DNA from 3 places in the Lacticaseibacillus zeae subsp. silagei genome. Region 2 is predicted to be linked to each of the others. Evidence: predicted binding sites of a transcription regulator. Region 2 holds the regulator's gene; each other region holds the start of a gene.
What was found. The regulator NrdR, encoded in region 2, represses ribonucleotide reductase genes. The targets are predictions, from matches to a motif close to ACACNATATATNGTGT.
Positions count from the first base shown of each region.

Region 1 (4,277 bases), 1.2 Mb from region 2:
CGGAACATAAACGCCAATGATTACAAGATGATTTACAATGAGTAAAATGACAACGATAGCGAAAAATAGCCAGCCATTGTTCCATTGCTCGGCTGACTGCCACTGACTGGCGGTAAATGCATTGGCAACCATGCTGCACCTCCCGACTCGTTTGTCTTCCTCAAAATAGCGCTTCAATATAACAATTAATTGCTTTGCATTTTACACGCAGTCAAATAAAATAAAAAGTCGCAGGTCTCATTTCAGCCAACATAAAACGGCGATCGCAGGAAACTTCTCGCGATCGCCGTTTTAATTTACTAGTACTATTTCATCTTACTTTTCCCGCCGATTAGCCACCTGATTCAAGCTAAACGAGATATGTTTCTTTCGGTGGATAATTTCTTCCTGACGGCCATGAACCATTGGCCGCTTGTTTGGATTGCCGAGGTAGCCGCAGAGGCGCTTGACCACATCGCAGGTTGCCGGGTCGTGGTTGCCGCATTCCGGGCATTCATAACCTTTCGCGGTCGCCGTGAATTCACCCTTGAAGCCGCACTTGAAGCATTGATCGATCGGCGTGTTGGTGCCGAGATAACCGATCTTGTCGTAGGCATAGTCCCAAACTGCCTCAAGCGCTTTCGGGTTCTGCTTCAGATTTGGGTACTCACAGTAGTGGATGAAGCCACCGGCACTGTACTGCGGATAATCCTTTTCAAAATCGAGTTTCTCAAACGGGGTCGGTGATTTGCGGACATCATAATGGAAGCTGTTGGTGTAATATTCCTTGTCCGTAATGTCTTTGACGATCCCGAATTTCTTGGTATCGTCGCGGCAGAAGGTATCGGTGAGCGACTCACTCGGTGTGCCGTAAACCGAAAAATGATAGCCGTACTGCTTTTCCCATGCTTTGCAATGATCGTCCAACGCCTTAACGATCGAAACGGAAAACGCCTTGGCTTCGGGATTCTTTTCCCATGCTGAACCATAGAAAACCGTGCCGACTTCGTATAAGCCGATGTAACCAAGCGATACCGTGGCGCGGCCGTTTTTGAATAGGTCATCGACGCTGTCTGTGTCAGCCAAACGCTTGCCAAATGCGCCGTACTTGTAAAGAATCGGGGCACTTTCCGGCGTCGCTTGTTTGGTGCGCTCAATCTTATACAACAGACCTTCCTTGCAGATGCGCATCCGTTCTTCAAAAATCTTCCAGAACTTGTCCTTGTCGCCTTTGGACTCCATGGCAATCCTTGGCAGATTAACCGTGATCACCCCAAGGTTCATCCGACCGGCGTTGACTTCCTTGCCGGTCTTAGGATCGGTCCAGCCTTGCAAGAAGCTGCGGCAACCCATGGGCGCTTTGAATGAGCCGGTCAGCCGCTTGATGGTATCGTATGACACGACATCTGGGTACATCCGCTTGGTGGCACATTCAATAGCCAGCTGCTTGATGTCATAGTTAGGATCTTCCGGGTTGAGATTCAATCCGCGCTTCAACGTGAAGACCAGCTTCGGAAAAATCGCAGTACGGCGCTCCTTACCCAGACCAAGAATCCGAATTTTCAGAATATCCTTTTGAATTTCCCGTTCGATCCAGCTGGTGCCCAATCCAAAGCCAACGGTGACAAAAGGCGTCTGTCCTTGCGTCGAATAAAGGGTGTTGACCTGATATTCCAACGTTTGCAAGGCATCATAAATATCCTTCTTGGTCTGCTTCACAGCCAACGCTTTCAATTGGGCCGGATCATCAATCACATCGCCGAATTCCTTTAGATGTTTCTGATAATTTTTCTCGGCAAACGGGGCCAGCACCTGATCCGTGCGATCACTGGAGCAGCCGCCATATTGGCTGGAAGCCACATTCGCGATAATCTGGGTCATCTGAGTCACAGCCACCTGAATCGAGTGGGCCGGCTCCACTTCGGCGTTACCGATGCAAAAGCCATGATTCAACATGTAGTCAAAATCAATTAAGCAGCAGTTGGTTTCTGCCATAAACGGGGTGTAATCAAGGTCATGCCAATGAATATCGCCACGCAGATGGGCATTGGCCACAGCTGGCGGCAACATTTTCAGCCCGACTGCCTTGGCCACAGCACCGGCAGTGAGATCGCGCTGGGTCGAGAACACGCGGCTATCCTTATTGGCATTCTCGTTCACCACGCTCTTGTCGCGGTTGACAAGCTTCGCCACATTGTAATTGACATCTTGCTTCTGCTTACGCGCTAAATCCCGCTTCAGCCGATATTGCGTATACGCCTCGGCCCAGTCATACTTCTCGGCTGCAATCAGCGTCTGCTCAACCACCGTCTGAACCTCGGCGATTTCAACATCATCATGATAGCGATCGCGAATTTTAGCCGTCACCGTATCCGTCAAGTGATCAATCGTCAGCACATCACTGGGTGACAGCTCTGCCACGCTCTCCGCCGCCTTTGTAATCGCGGTGCTAATCTTGCTCGCATCAAAATCAACGATGCGCCCGTCTCGTTTCTTGATTTGTGTATAAAATTCAATCATGGCTAATCCCCCAGTACACTGACTTGTTCCGCTTGCATCAATATATATAGTATACAGGATTTTTCTTCAAAAGAAAGCACTAAACTACTAAATTTGGTGGGTAATGACACAACACTATACATGATATAGTGGTTTTGCATCATTTGATTGCCAGCGATCGATTTTTAAAAAAACGGCTCATCCATCTCAGAACATAACAAACTCGCATAGCTGCGGCTTTATCGTGTCATCAAAAAAGGCGGCCGTTCCGCAAGACGATCATTCATCGTCCTGCAAACCGGTCGCATCTCGTTTTAAAGCCCGCGATGGTCCTGATTTGATGCTGCTTGGCAAAACCGTTCAACGCCATCAACTGAAAGTTAGCCCACACCGGCTGGATTCAGGATCACAAGCTCAAAGGCTTCGGATCAATTTTCTTTCTCAGCTTGCGCATAAATAAAGTCAGAATTCAAACAGTCTATACATTTTTTTAATTATCCCAACTGTCTTTTTTCATCAAGTCTTGTATGCAGTTGTAAAAGTGCAAATCTGGCAATCGGCTGTGCGATACACATTTCAACGAATAATGAAATAGCAAAGTTTCTGGGCCACTTATAGAAAAACATCTGTATCGGTTCTAAGGTGATAGCGCGTGTCCCAATCCATGTTCCGATTACAGTCAGAAAAACAGACATCATCAATACTGTACATAAAATATTCACGACAATATGAGAGCGGAAACTGTCGTCTTTCGCCGCAATCAGAGCTGTCATTTTTTCTGCCGGTATATAAGTAATAAGCACAATAGCAATCACACTCAGCCAGATAAACGGAAGTATCGTCAGTACGTCTCGCCACACATAAAGGTGAAATCCTGACTCAAAACAGGTAATAAGCGGCGCGATAATATTTACAGAGACAATCCCCATAAATAGTGCAAATTCTTTTTTGTTACGTGGTAATTTCATGTAAAAATCCATCTTTATAGTTCCTCCTAAAATCAAAAAGTGCAATAGAAAAACGGCTCAGACAATACAAGATTCCCGATATTCGAGACGCTTTGGTAGAAAATCCGACAAACAAAAAAACAACGTAGAAGCATCAAAATTCTACGCCGTCCGCTGTTTGACTCCTTAATTCTACCAAAGTTTTTCTTCTATTGTCAATTAAAAGATCAATCAGAATGCTTTCCAACTATCGGTGTATTGTATTCCCCATATAATGAATAACTGAGCCGCCATCCCCTCGCTTTAACGAGAGGATTTTATGGTTTATATGATTTTCCTCTAGATACTCCTTATGTTTCTTTACTTCTCCATATAATTGCCTTGATGGCATATTCATGGTCATAACCCTCTTTCAAAAGGAAATGCAAGATCTGTGTTGAATACACGCCGATTTAGTCTTTTTCATCTCATTCCTCCCACACCTTTAATAGCTATATTTTAACGCAGGATTTTATTTCTCGTAAGTTTTAATTTTGTTTTTTTGCGTTTGTAGATCTATACGAGTCGGTCTTTGTGCGGTATCTTGCAGCATCATAATATGTTCTTTTATATGCAAAAAGGTATTTCATGAGTTGTTTCTAATGTCCTTTTGCTCGGGGAACTCCTGGGTCCCATGTTGAAACTAACGCCTTCAAACTACCAATAAAATCTGCCAAAACCTGCTGGGTAATGCCTGTCTGTTTCCGATAAGTGCTGATCACAGCCCCCCGCATTGATTACCATTTGGCCTCCTCTTTTCTGGCTTCTATTCTCACTGTATGGGCGCACATCATCGCTGTATATCGAGGCTCT
Region 1 covers NZ_CP132484.1:219,651-223,927, reverse strand. The annotation lists gene LACZS1_RS01100 (hypothetical protein) at 1-132, opposite strand, end outside; gene nrdD (anaerobic ribonucleoside-triphosphate reductase) at 316-2,499, opposite strand; gene LACZS1_RS01090 (hypothetical protein) at 2,973-3,458, opposite strand.
Region 1: nrdD (anaerobic ribonucleoside-triphosphate reductase) is a predicted target of NrdR. The motif match lies at 2,616-2,631, and genes of this name have one in related genera.

Region 2 (4,277 bases):
TTTTCCAGCTGAGCAGCCAACGTCTGACGATCTGCCTCACTGACTTTTTTCTTCTTGGGTTGATAGCCTTCCTTAGCCCAATCTGGCAGCTTCTCCTGCCGCACGCCTTTGGTTGGGCTTTGAAAACGCCTTTTTCCGGTGGCTTTTTGCTCTTCAAACGTATGAATTTGCTGCAACGCTGCTTCCGGGCTCGTCACATTGGCCTTCAACCAGCTGTTGGCAATGGCATCCATCAAGGCTTGATTGATACTGTCATTTGTTCGGAGAATATAATCAATCAAAATATTAATCGTAGGCGCATCAAAAACGTTGCGTTCACTCAGGCTCTGTACCGCGCGCAATTCATTATTGGCTGGATACATCCGGTCATTCTTAGCCTGTTTGGCTGCGGTTAAAAACTGGCGCGGTGGCATACTTTTCGCTCTTTTTAGCAGCGCCTCGTCCGCACTGGCCACTTTTGGCGGTTTGGTTGCTACTGGTTGCGCCTTGGTTTGTGGCTGCTGACGGGTATAACTTTGCTCAGCCAGCCGCCGAAGCGCATTCAAGTCAATTTTACCGGTCATCACATCGGTTGCGCGACTGATCAGCCGCGCAAAGTCAGGCGGTTGAATCCCGTAAAACCCAGCGATTTGATACAACGCCTCTTGATGTTTAGCTAATTGACCTGACTGAATATTGCTGTTGGCTAACAGCGATTGCAGAAGTTCCCAGTCATAGCCTTCGCCATTACCAAGTCGTGGTAACTGAGGCTGATTTTGATCCATTGCTTTTTTGGCCGCAACCACCGCACTTGGTTCCCCGCTTAGGTTGTGGTCAAAGCGAAACACATCCAAAAAGTTTGCTGTGATCTCCTGCCATTCCGGGCGGCGAACCGGTTTCAGACTGAACTGCGCAACCAATTCGTCATACCGCTTTTCACCGACCTTGTCATACAACAGTAAACCCAACAAATCGTCTTTAAAAAAGGCATCCGGCCGCACTGGCGGGTAAAGCTCGTAGGCATAATAGCGTCCAAGTGAATCAACTTGCGTATAGGTCCGCAATAAGCCAACTGCTTCCAGTTTGACGCGGGCCACGAAAAGTTGATCAATATCGATATCCAGCAAGTCCAACAGCCAGAGTTGTGGGCGCCGATCCGTCACCAAAGCGCGGTCTTTGACCTCCTGCCATAGACTTAGATAAAGCGCCATGGCAATCGGCCCCACGAGCGGTTGATAAAGCGAGATGGCGATCTTTTCATCAAAGTCGCTAAAATAACCGGCCTTGGTCAATACAAAGCCTGCTTGTGGCATAAACGTATCCGGACGCTGCATCGCAAATTCACCTCTTTTCAGACAACGGACCTGAGACAACTGCCCCAGGTCCGTTTGTTTCGCAATCACTATTTCTTAGTCTTTTCCTTCTTCATCATATCCTGAAGCTCTTGCATGAAGACGGACATATCTTTGAACTGCCGATATACACTGGCGAAGCGAATATAAGCCACGTCGTCAACATCTGCTAGCTTGGACATAACATACTCGCCAATGGCTTGACTGGAAACTTCATTTTCACCAATCGCCCGCAATTGGTTTTCAACCGAGTCAACGATTCCTTGCATTTGCTCCATGGTGACCGGTCGTTTTTCTGCCGCCCGGATCAGTCCTTTCAGAATCTTCTCACGATTGAACTCTTCTCTGGTACCGTTTTTCTTAATTACCAATAACGGGGTTTGCTCGACTCGTTCAAAAGTCGTGAAGCGAAACCCGCAATTCTCGCATTCGCGTCGGCGTCGGATCGCCCGACCGCCGTCTGTTGGACGCGAATCAACGACCCGCGAACTATTATGATGGCAATGGGGACATTGCACGACTCCACCTTCTTAATCAAAGTTTGATAGCTTATTATAGCACGCGCACGCCGCTTATGATAGGTGCTGCAGCTGACGAATCAAGGCTTTTGCCTGGGCGATGGTTGCTTCCGGTCGCCCATTATTATCGATAACAAAATCAGCCATAGCCGCTTTTTTCGCCAAAGGTATCTGTGATGCTATCCGTTCCTTGGCTTCGGCTTCTGTCAGACCATCTCGGGCCATCAACCGGTCCAACTGAACCTTGGGATCAACGGTTACCACGGCAACACCATCGAATGCATCGACATAATCGGCTTCGTAAAGGAGTGGAATGTCACCAATCACAATCGCAGCACCGCCGGCTTTTGCCTGGGCTAATGCTTGATTAATCGCCGCGCGCAAGTACGGTCGATTAATTTGGTTCAGTGCCTCTAAACGCCGCGGTTGGGAAAAGACAATCTCACCAAGCTTGGCACGGTTAAGCTTACCATCTTCGCGCAGCACTTGTGGCCCGAACGCCTGAACGATACGGGCGAGTGCTGGCCGTCCGGGTTCGACAATCCGGCGGGCAATCACATCTGCATCCACGACTGGAAACCCAGCTGCTTTAAAAACCCGGCTTACCGTTGATTTGCCCGATGCAATCCCACCTGTCAAGCCTAATAAATAGGTCATGCCGGACGCCTCCTTTGATGCAGAGGTTGGCAGTGGGGACAATAGTGGGTGCCGCGTTGGCCGACTTTGATTTTAACAATGAGTGTGCCGCACCGATCACAAGGCGTCCCTTCCCGATCGTAAACATGCAAGGCATCTTGAAAAGAGCCGCGGTTACCTTCTGCATCAACATAGGTATGAGCGCTGGTGCCGCCAGCAGCAATGGCCGCATCTAACTCCTTGATAATATTATCATGTAAAGTGTGGATTTCTTTTTTGGTCAGCGTATCAGCTGGCTGCAGCGGGTTCAAGCGACTGAGCCATAAAACTTCGTCTGCATAAATATTACCGATGCCGGCAACAACGGTTTGATCCAATAAAACCGACTTGATCGCTTTATGATGGCGTTTTAGTTTTTGGGCAAATGCCGCCTCGTCAAACGTCGCAGGGGTCGGCTCCGGCCCTAATTTTGCCAACGCCGGTACTGATTGTTCCTGACCAGTGTGAATCAAGCGCATGCGGCCAAATTTGCGTAAATCCCGGTAGCGCAGTTGGCTCCCATCCTGGAACGTAAAGGTGACATGATCGTGCTTGTCAAATGGTGTATGGGCATCACTAACAACGTAATAGCGGCCTTCCATGCGTAAATGGCTGACAATCGTTTCGCCGTTGTTCAGCCGAATCAACAGGTATTTCCCGCGGCGATCAATCGTGGTGACAGCAGCGCCCACGACCTCTTTTTGAAAAGTCGGTAAGCCATTAATCAGAATTTTCGCCCAATTCGTACTAATCGCGGTGATCCGTTTGCTTTTGATAAGTGGCAATAATGAACGGCGAACCGTTTCGACTTCAGGTAACTCTGGCATTCCCGATCTCCTTATTTCGCATCAAACCAAGTCGGGCCGTAGTGGCTATCGACTTTCAATGGCACGTCCAATTGTACGGCAGAGTCCATGATTTTAGGCACGAGCTTGCCAAGCTGCTCCATTTCCGCAGTTGGGGCTTCAAAAATAAGTTCATCGTGAACCTGCAACAGCATTTTGGCTTGCAGATGGGCATCGGCTAATGCTTGTTGCATGCGAATCATGGCAACTTTGATAATGTCCGCTGCACTGCCTTGAATCGGCGTGTTCATCGCGGTCCGCTCGGCAAATTTCCGTAAATTAAAGTTACGTGAATGAATTTGCGGCAAATAGCGGCGGCGATGGAACAGTGTCTCGACGTAACCGTCTTCACGTGCCTTTTTAACCATATTGGCCATGTAATCATGAACCTTGGGATACTGTTCGAAATAACCATCGATAAAGGCTTTCGCTTGCTTGCGGGAAATCCCGATGTTCTGTGCTAACCCATAATCACTAATACCGTAGACAATCCCAAAATTCGTCGCCTTGGCCTGCCGACGCATATCCGGCGTGACTTGATCCGGTGAATCCAAGCCAAAAATTTTCATCGCAGTGTTGGCATGAATATCAACGCCATTTTTAAAAGCTTGTTGCATATTTTCGTCACCGGAAATATGGGACAACACGCGTAATTCGATTTGCGAATAGTCCGAGCTGAAAATCTGCCAATCAGGATGGGACGGCACAAACGCCTTCCGAATAATTTTGCCTTCGTCTCGCGCTGGAATGTTTTGCATATTCGGATCAACGGAACTTAAGCGGCCAGTCTGGGTTAATGTCTGCAAGTAACGAGTGTGAATCTTGTGATCCGGCATTTGCGCCTTCAATAACCCCACAACATACGTCGAATTCAATTTCGACCAGCCGCGATAATCCAGAATGTCTTG
Region 2 covers NZ_CP132484.1:1,468,161-1,472,437, reverse strand. The annotation lists gene LACZS1_RS06985 (replication initiation and membrane attachment family protein) at 1-1,313, opposite strand, end outside; gene nrdR (transcriptional regulator NrdR) at 1,382-1,849, opposite strand; gene coaE (dephospho-CoA kinase) at 1,904-2,506, opposite strand; gene mutM (bifunctional DNA-formamidopyrimidine glycosylase/DNA-(apurinic or apyrimidinic site) lyase) at 2,503-3,351, opposite strand; gene polA (DNA polymerase I) at 3,363-4,277, opposite strand, start outside.

Region 3 (4,277 bases), 220 kb from region 2:
AAATGTTCAAATCACGCGTCGTCATCTTGTCGGTTCGGCCGTCTTTCCACGGATAAAGGCCAGCAGGAATGGTACTGCGCATGAACAGGGTCATGGCCATTCCTTGATCAACGTGCTGTTGGGCAGCGGCATAAACATCAATGACTTTACGCATGTCGATGTCGTAGGCACTTTGATAGTAAGGCATGGTGTCATTCGACAAACCAGGCGCCGGGTAGTAAATGGTGCCGATCTTCTTTTCCTGGCGATCCTCAATCCGGTTAACAATTGGCTGCAAGGAGGCACTGGTATCATTAATATAGCTGATCGAGCCATTAGGAGCCACAGCCATCCGGTTTTGATGATACAAGCCGTCCTTCATCACACTCTCTTTGAGCGCTTCCCAGTCCGCCTGGGTCGGAATGTGAACATCCTTGAACAAATCACGCACCTTGTCGTACTTAGGTGCCCATGATTGTTGGATATACTTGTCAAAATAACTGCCATCAGCGTACTTGCTGTTTTCAAAATTATGGAATGTTTCGCCACGTTCTTTGGCAATCTTGTTGGATGCCTTTAACGTGTAATAATTCAGCAACAAGAAATAGATGTTGGTGAAATCAAGGCTTTCCGGTGAACCATAATACATATGATTCTTAGCAAAGTACGTGTGCAAGCCCATCGCGCCAAGGCCAATGCTGTGTGCCAGGTGATTCCCATGCTGAACAGACGGCACAACGTCAATATTGCTATGATCAGTGACATAGGTCAATGCCCGAACCATGGCTTCAACGCTGTGACCAAAGTCGCGACTGTGCATCAAATTAGGAATATTCGTGCTACCCAGGTTGCAGGAAACATCTGTCCCTAAGACTTCATATTCCTGCTTGTTGTTGAGCTTGGATGGTACCTGTACCTGCATGATTTCCGAGCACAGGTTGCTCATGATGATTTTGCCATCGATCGGGCTCGCATTGTTGGCAGTGTCAATGTTGATGATGTAAGGATAGCCAGATTCCTGCTGTAATTTGGAAATTTCATTTTCCAGATCGCGGGCCTTAATCTTGTATTTCTTAATGTCCGGATTGGCCACCATGTTGTCGTATTCCTTGGTGATATCCACATACGAAAATGGCTTGCCGTAAGCTCGTTCAACCGAATAAGGGGAGAAGAGGTACATATCGGCATTGTCCTTAATAAGCTCGTAATACTTATCAGGCACAATGACGCCGAGGCTAAGGGTCTTTACCCGATACTTTTCATCTGCGTTTTCCTTTTTAGCGCCCAGGAAACTGATGATATCAGGATGGAAGACATTCAAATAAACCACGCCGGCACCTTGACGTTGGCCCAACTGATTGCTGTAGGAGAAAGAATCTTCCAACAACTTCATAACCGGAAGTACGCCACTTGCAGCACCGTCAATGCCTTTGATTGGCGCACCGGCTTCACGAAGGTTCGATAGTGTCAGGCCGACCCCGCCACCAATTCGTGACAACTCAAGGGCAGAGTTAATCGCGCGGCCAATCGAATTCATGTCGTCGGTAATTTGCAGTAGAAAACAGGAGACCAATTCGCCACGGCGTTGCCGACCAGCGTTTAGGAACGAAGGGGTAGCCGGCTGATACCGCTGATGGATCATCTCGTCAGCCAGATCCACCGCCAGCTGCTCATTACCATCCGCAAAGAAGAGGGCGTTGGCAAATACCCGATCTTTGTAATCTTCAAGATACTGAGTGCCATCGTCGGTCTTTAACGCATACTGAGCGTAATACTTATAAGCCGCCATGAAGGACTTAAACTGAAAATGCTGAGCCGTCAAGAACTGGTCCAGCTTTTCCAGGAAGGCCGGCTGATACTTTTCTAAAAATCCCGATTCATAATAATGATGGTCAACCAAATACTTCAAGCGCTCTTGTAGCGACGAAAACTTCATCGTATTTGGCGCCACATTTTCGGTCAAAAAGGCCTGTAATGCTTCCTTATCTTTATTGAGCGGAATCTGGTCGTTAACGGGAATATTGATCTCGTTGTTAAGGGCGTAATAAGTAACCTCTTCCGGACTGATTGTTTTTAATGACATGCTAATCCCTGCTTTCACTGCAATTTATCTTCATTCGGTTAAGTTCGATGCGATAAAAAAACTGGCTGTTCAGACAGCCAGTTGCTTCAAGGCATCCGGTCGAAACCCGGAGAATGAATCAAGCCCATCTGCTTCAAGAACAGGAACCTGCTGGAATCCCTTTTTCTTTAAGTAATCGATGTATTCAGGTTCCTCGTTGATGTTGTGTTCCGTAAATGGAATCTTGTGGGTATCGAGGTAGCGCTTTGTCATCCGGCATTGTGGACAGCCATTGCGCGTGAACAGTGTGATGTTACGCATAGGTATCATCCTTTCTTGTTATCTTATGTAGTTTAGAATACTCAATATTGGGGTACATGTCAATGAAAAACACCATATCTTGGGGTTAATTTTTTTGATACCCCAAAGCATATGGTGTCGACTTGATTTTTGCTTACTTTTAGTATAGCAAGAATGCATGCCAGACGCCAGTGTTAATCAATCATAGGCTGACTTAATGCGGCAAAAGCCTGCCCGCTAAGGAAACACGCGTCTGAGACAAGTGCACAAGCATCATTTATCCGGTTGCCGATCTTCTTTGCTATACTATAGCAAAAATTTGGAAAGGAAGTCGTCACCATGGCGTTTGAAGAATTGTTCCTAGACCGCGAAGAACGCGAGCGGTTGGCGCTTTATGGCGATTTGCGAGACGCGCCTAATCGGCAAATGAATATTGCAACGGCAGCGATGGCCCGCGGTGAAAGCTACCGGCAACTGCGACGGCAAATGGCGAAAGTCGCCGAGGATTTACATGCCATTGATCCTGGTGCACCGCCTTTATTACGTAGAGGGGATGGCAACATGACGGCACCGCCTTCGATTAGCCGCGTTCGTTACCGAATCTTTTTGTTTCGGCGATCGCTTCCCGGAAAACTTCTGGTCAAAACGCTGATGCAACCTGATCTAACGTTGCCCATATTATTAGAAGAAACCGGTTTCTCCCGAGCAGCTTTTTTTCGGCGAATTTCCGTATTACGTGGGTACTTGCGCCAAAAAGGGGTCACCATTAATCTCACGCCGTTGGCACTTGTCGGCGCAGAGCCGCGAATTCGTCAAGTTTATCGCCAGTTATTGTGGCAATTGGTTGACGCTGACAATCCTTTGTTTGCAGACATATTGCCTCAGTCGCGTCAGCTGGTTCAAGCCTTACAGGACGCCGGATTAGTCGAGCGGGATTTTTCAGTCAAGCAACTAAGATTTTCAGCTAACATCAATCTCTATCGGTTACAGGCCGATCACGCCATTGTCAATACTTTAAACTTTTCTGAATTGAAGCCGCTGCCCGCGTTGCCGGAAAAGTTGCCAGATGTCTTTGCCCATTTGCCGCCAGAAGTTGCCAAAGCCGAAATGCTCTATCTGTATCTCGGCCAGTGGCGTATTCCGCGATTGCACACGGAGCAGCAATTTGAGGCTGCGGGGATTGTCGGTTACCACGCCGCACACAACACGCTGGCTTGGCAAACCGTCGCAAAAATCCGCGCCGATCTTAGCCGCCACTTGATCGGTATTTCCTCGGCAATCACCACAGATCTGGCATTAGCCGGCAATTTATTAAAAATTTTAATCAGCGAACAGATCTTTCCTGACGGCGCCTATATTGATTTGGCTAAAACCGCGCATCCGATGCGGGCGTTTTATCCGCGGCTGGACAAGGCGATTAAAGCATTTTTTGCGCGTGAGGCACCAACAAATCATGCCCTTGAGGAAATTATCGACGGCTTTTATCAGCTGCTTTGGCCATTCATGACAGAAAGTGCTGTTGCTGATAAACTGAAAGTTGCATTGGACCCGTTGATGCCGCAGCCGTTATACGAAACTGTGCGGCTCAACCTCATTCACCCGGCATTTATTCGGTTGGTAACCATCCACCAACATCCTGACTTTGTGATTTCGGCCCAAGCCTTGGCCCCGGGTGAGGAATCGATCGTGCCTGGCATTCCGGTCTTTTATCTGGCTAGTGAACGATTTGAAAGTTGGTCCGCGCTTTATCAGGAACTCTTTCTCCGCTCCCGTCAGCAACTTCATCAATAAGGAAAAACCGCTGAGTGTCACTCTGTTGACTGCAAAAGCGACTTTCCCCGCTGCCGTTGATGAAAGGCCGGCGTAGGTGCATACTAATATATGAGGAGATGACTGCTAGCATGAAACGAGACAAGAAAGCAGACGAGGCCGCTGT
Region 3 covers NZ_CP132484.1:1,692,271-1,696,547, forward strand. The annotation lists gene nrdE (class 1b ribonucleoside-diphosphate reductase subunit alpha) at 1-2,062, opposite strand, end outside; gene nrdH (glutaredoxin-like protein NrdH) at 2,132-2,362, opposite strand; gene LACZS1_RS08070 (helix-turn-helix domain-containing protein) at 2,681-4,132, shown strand; gene LACZS1_RS08075 (hypothetical protein) at 4,243-4,277, shown strand, end outside.
Region 3: nrdH (glutaredoxin-like protein NrdH) is a predicted target of NrdR. The motif match lies at 2,432-2,447, and genes of this name have one in related genera.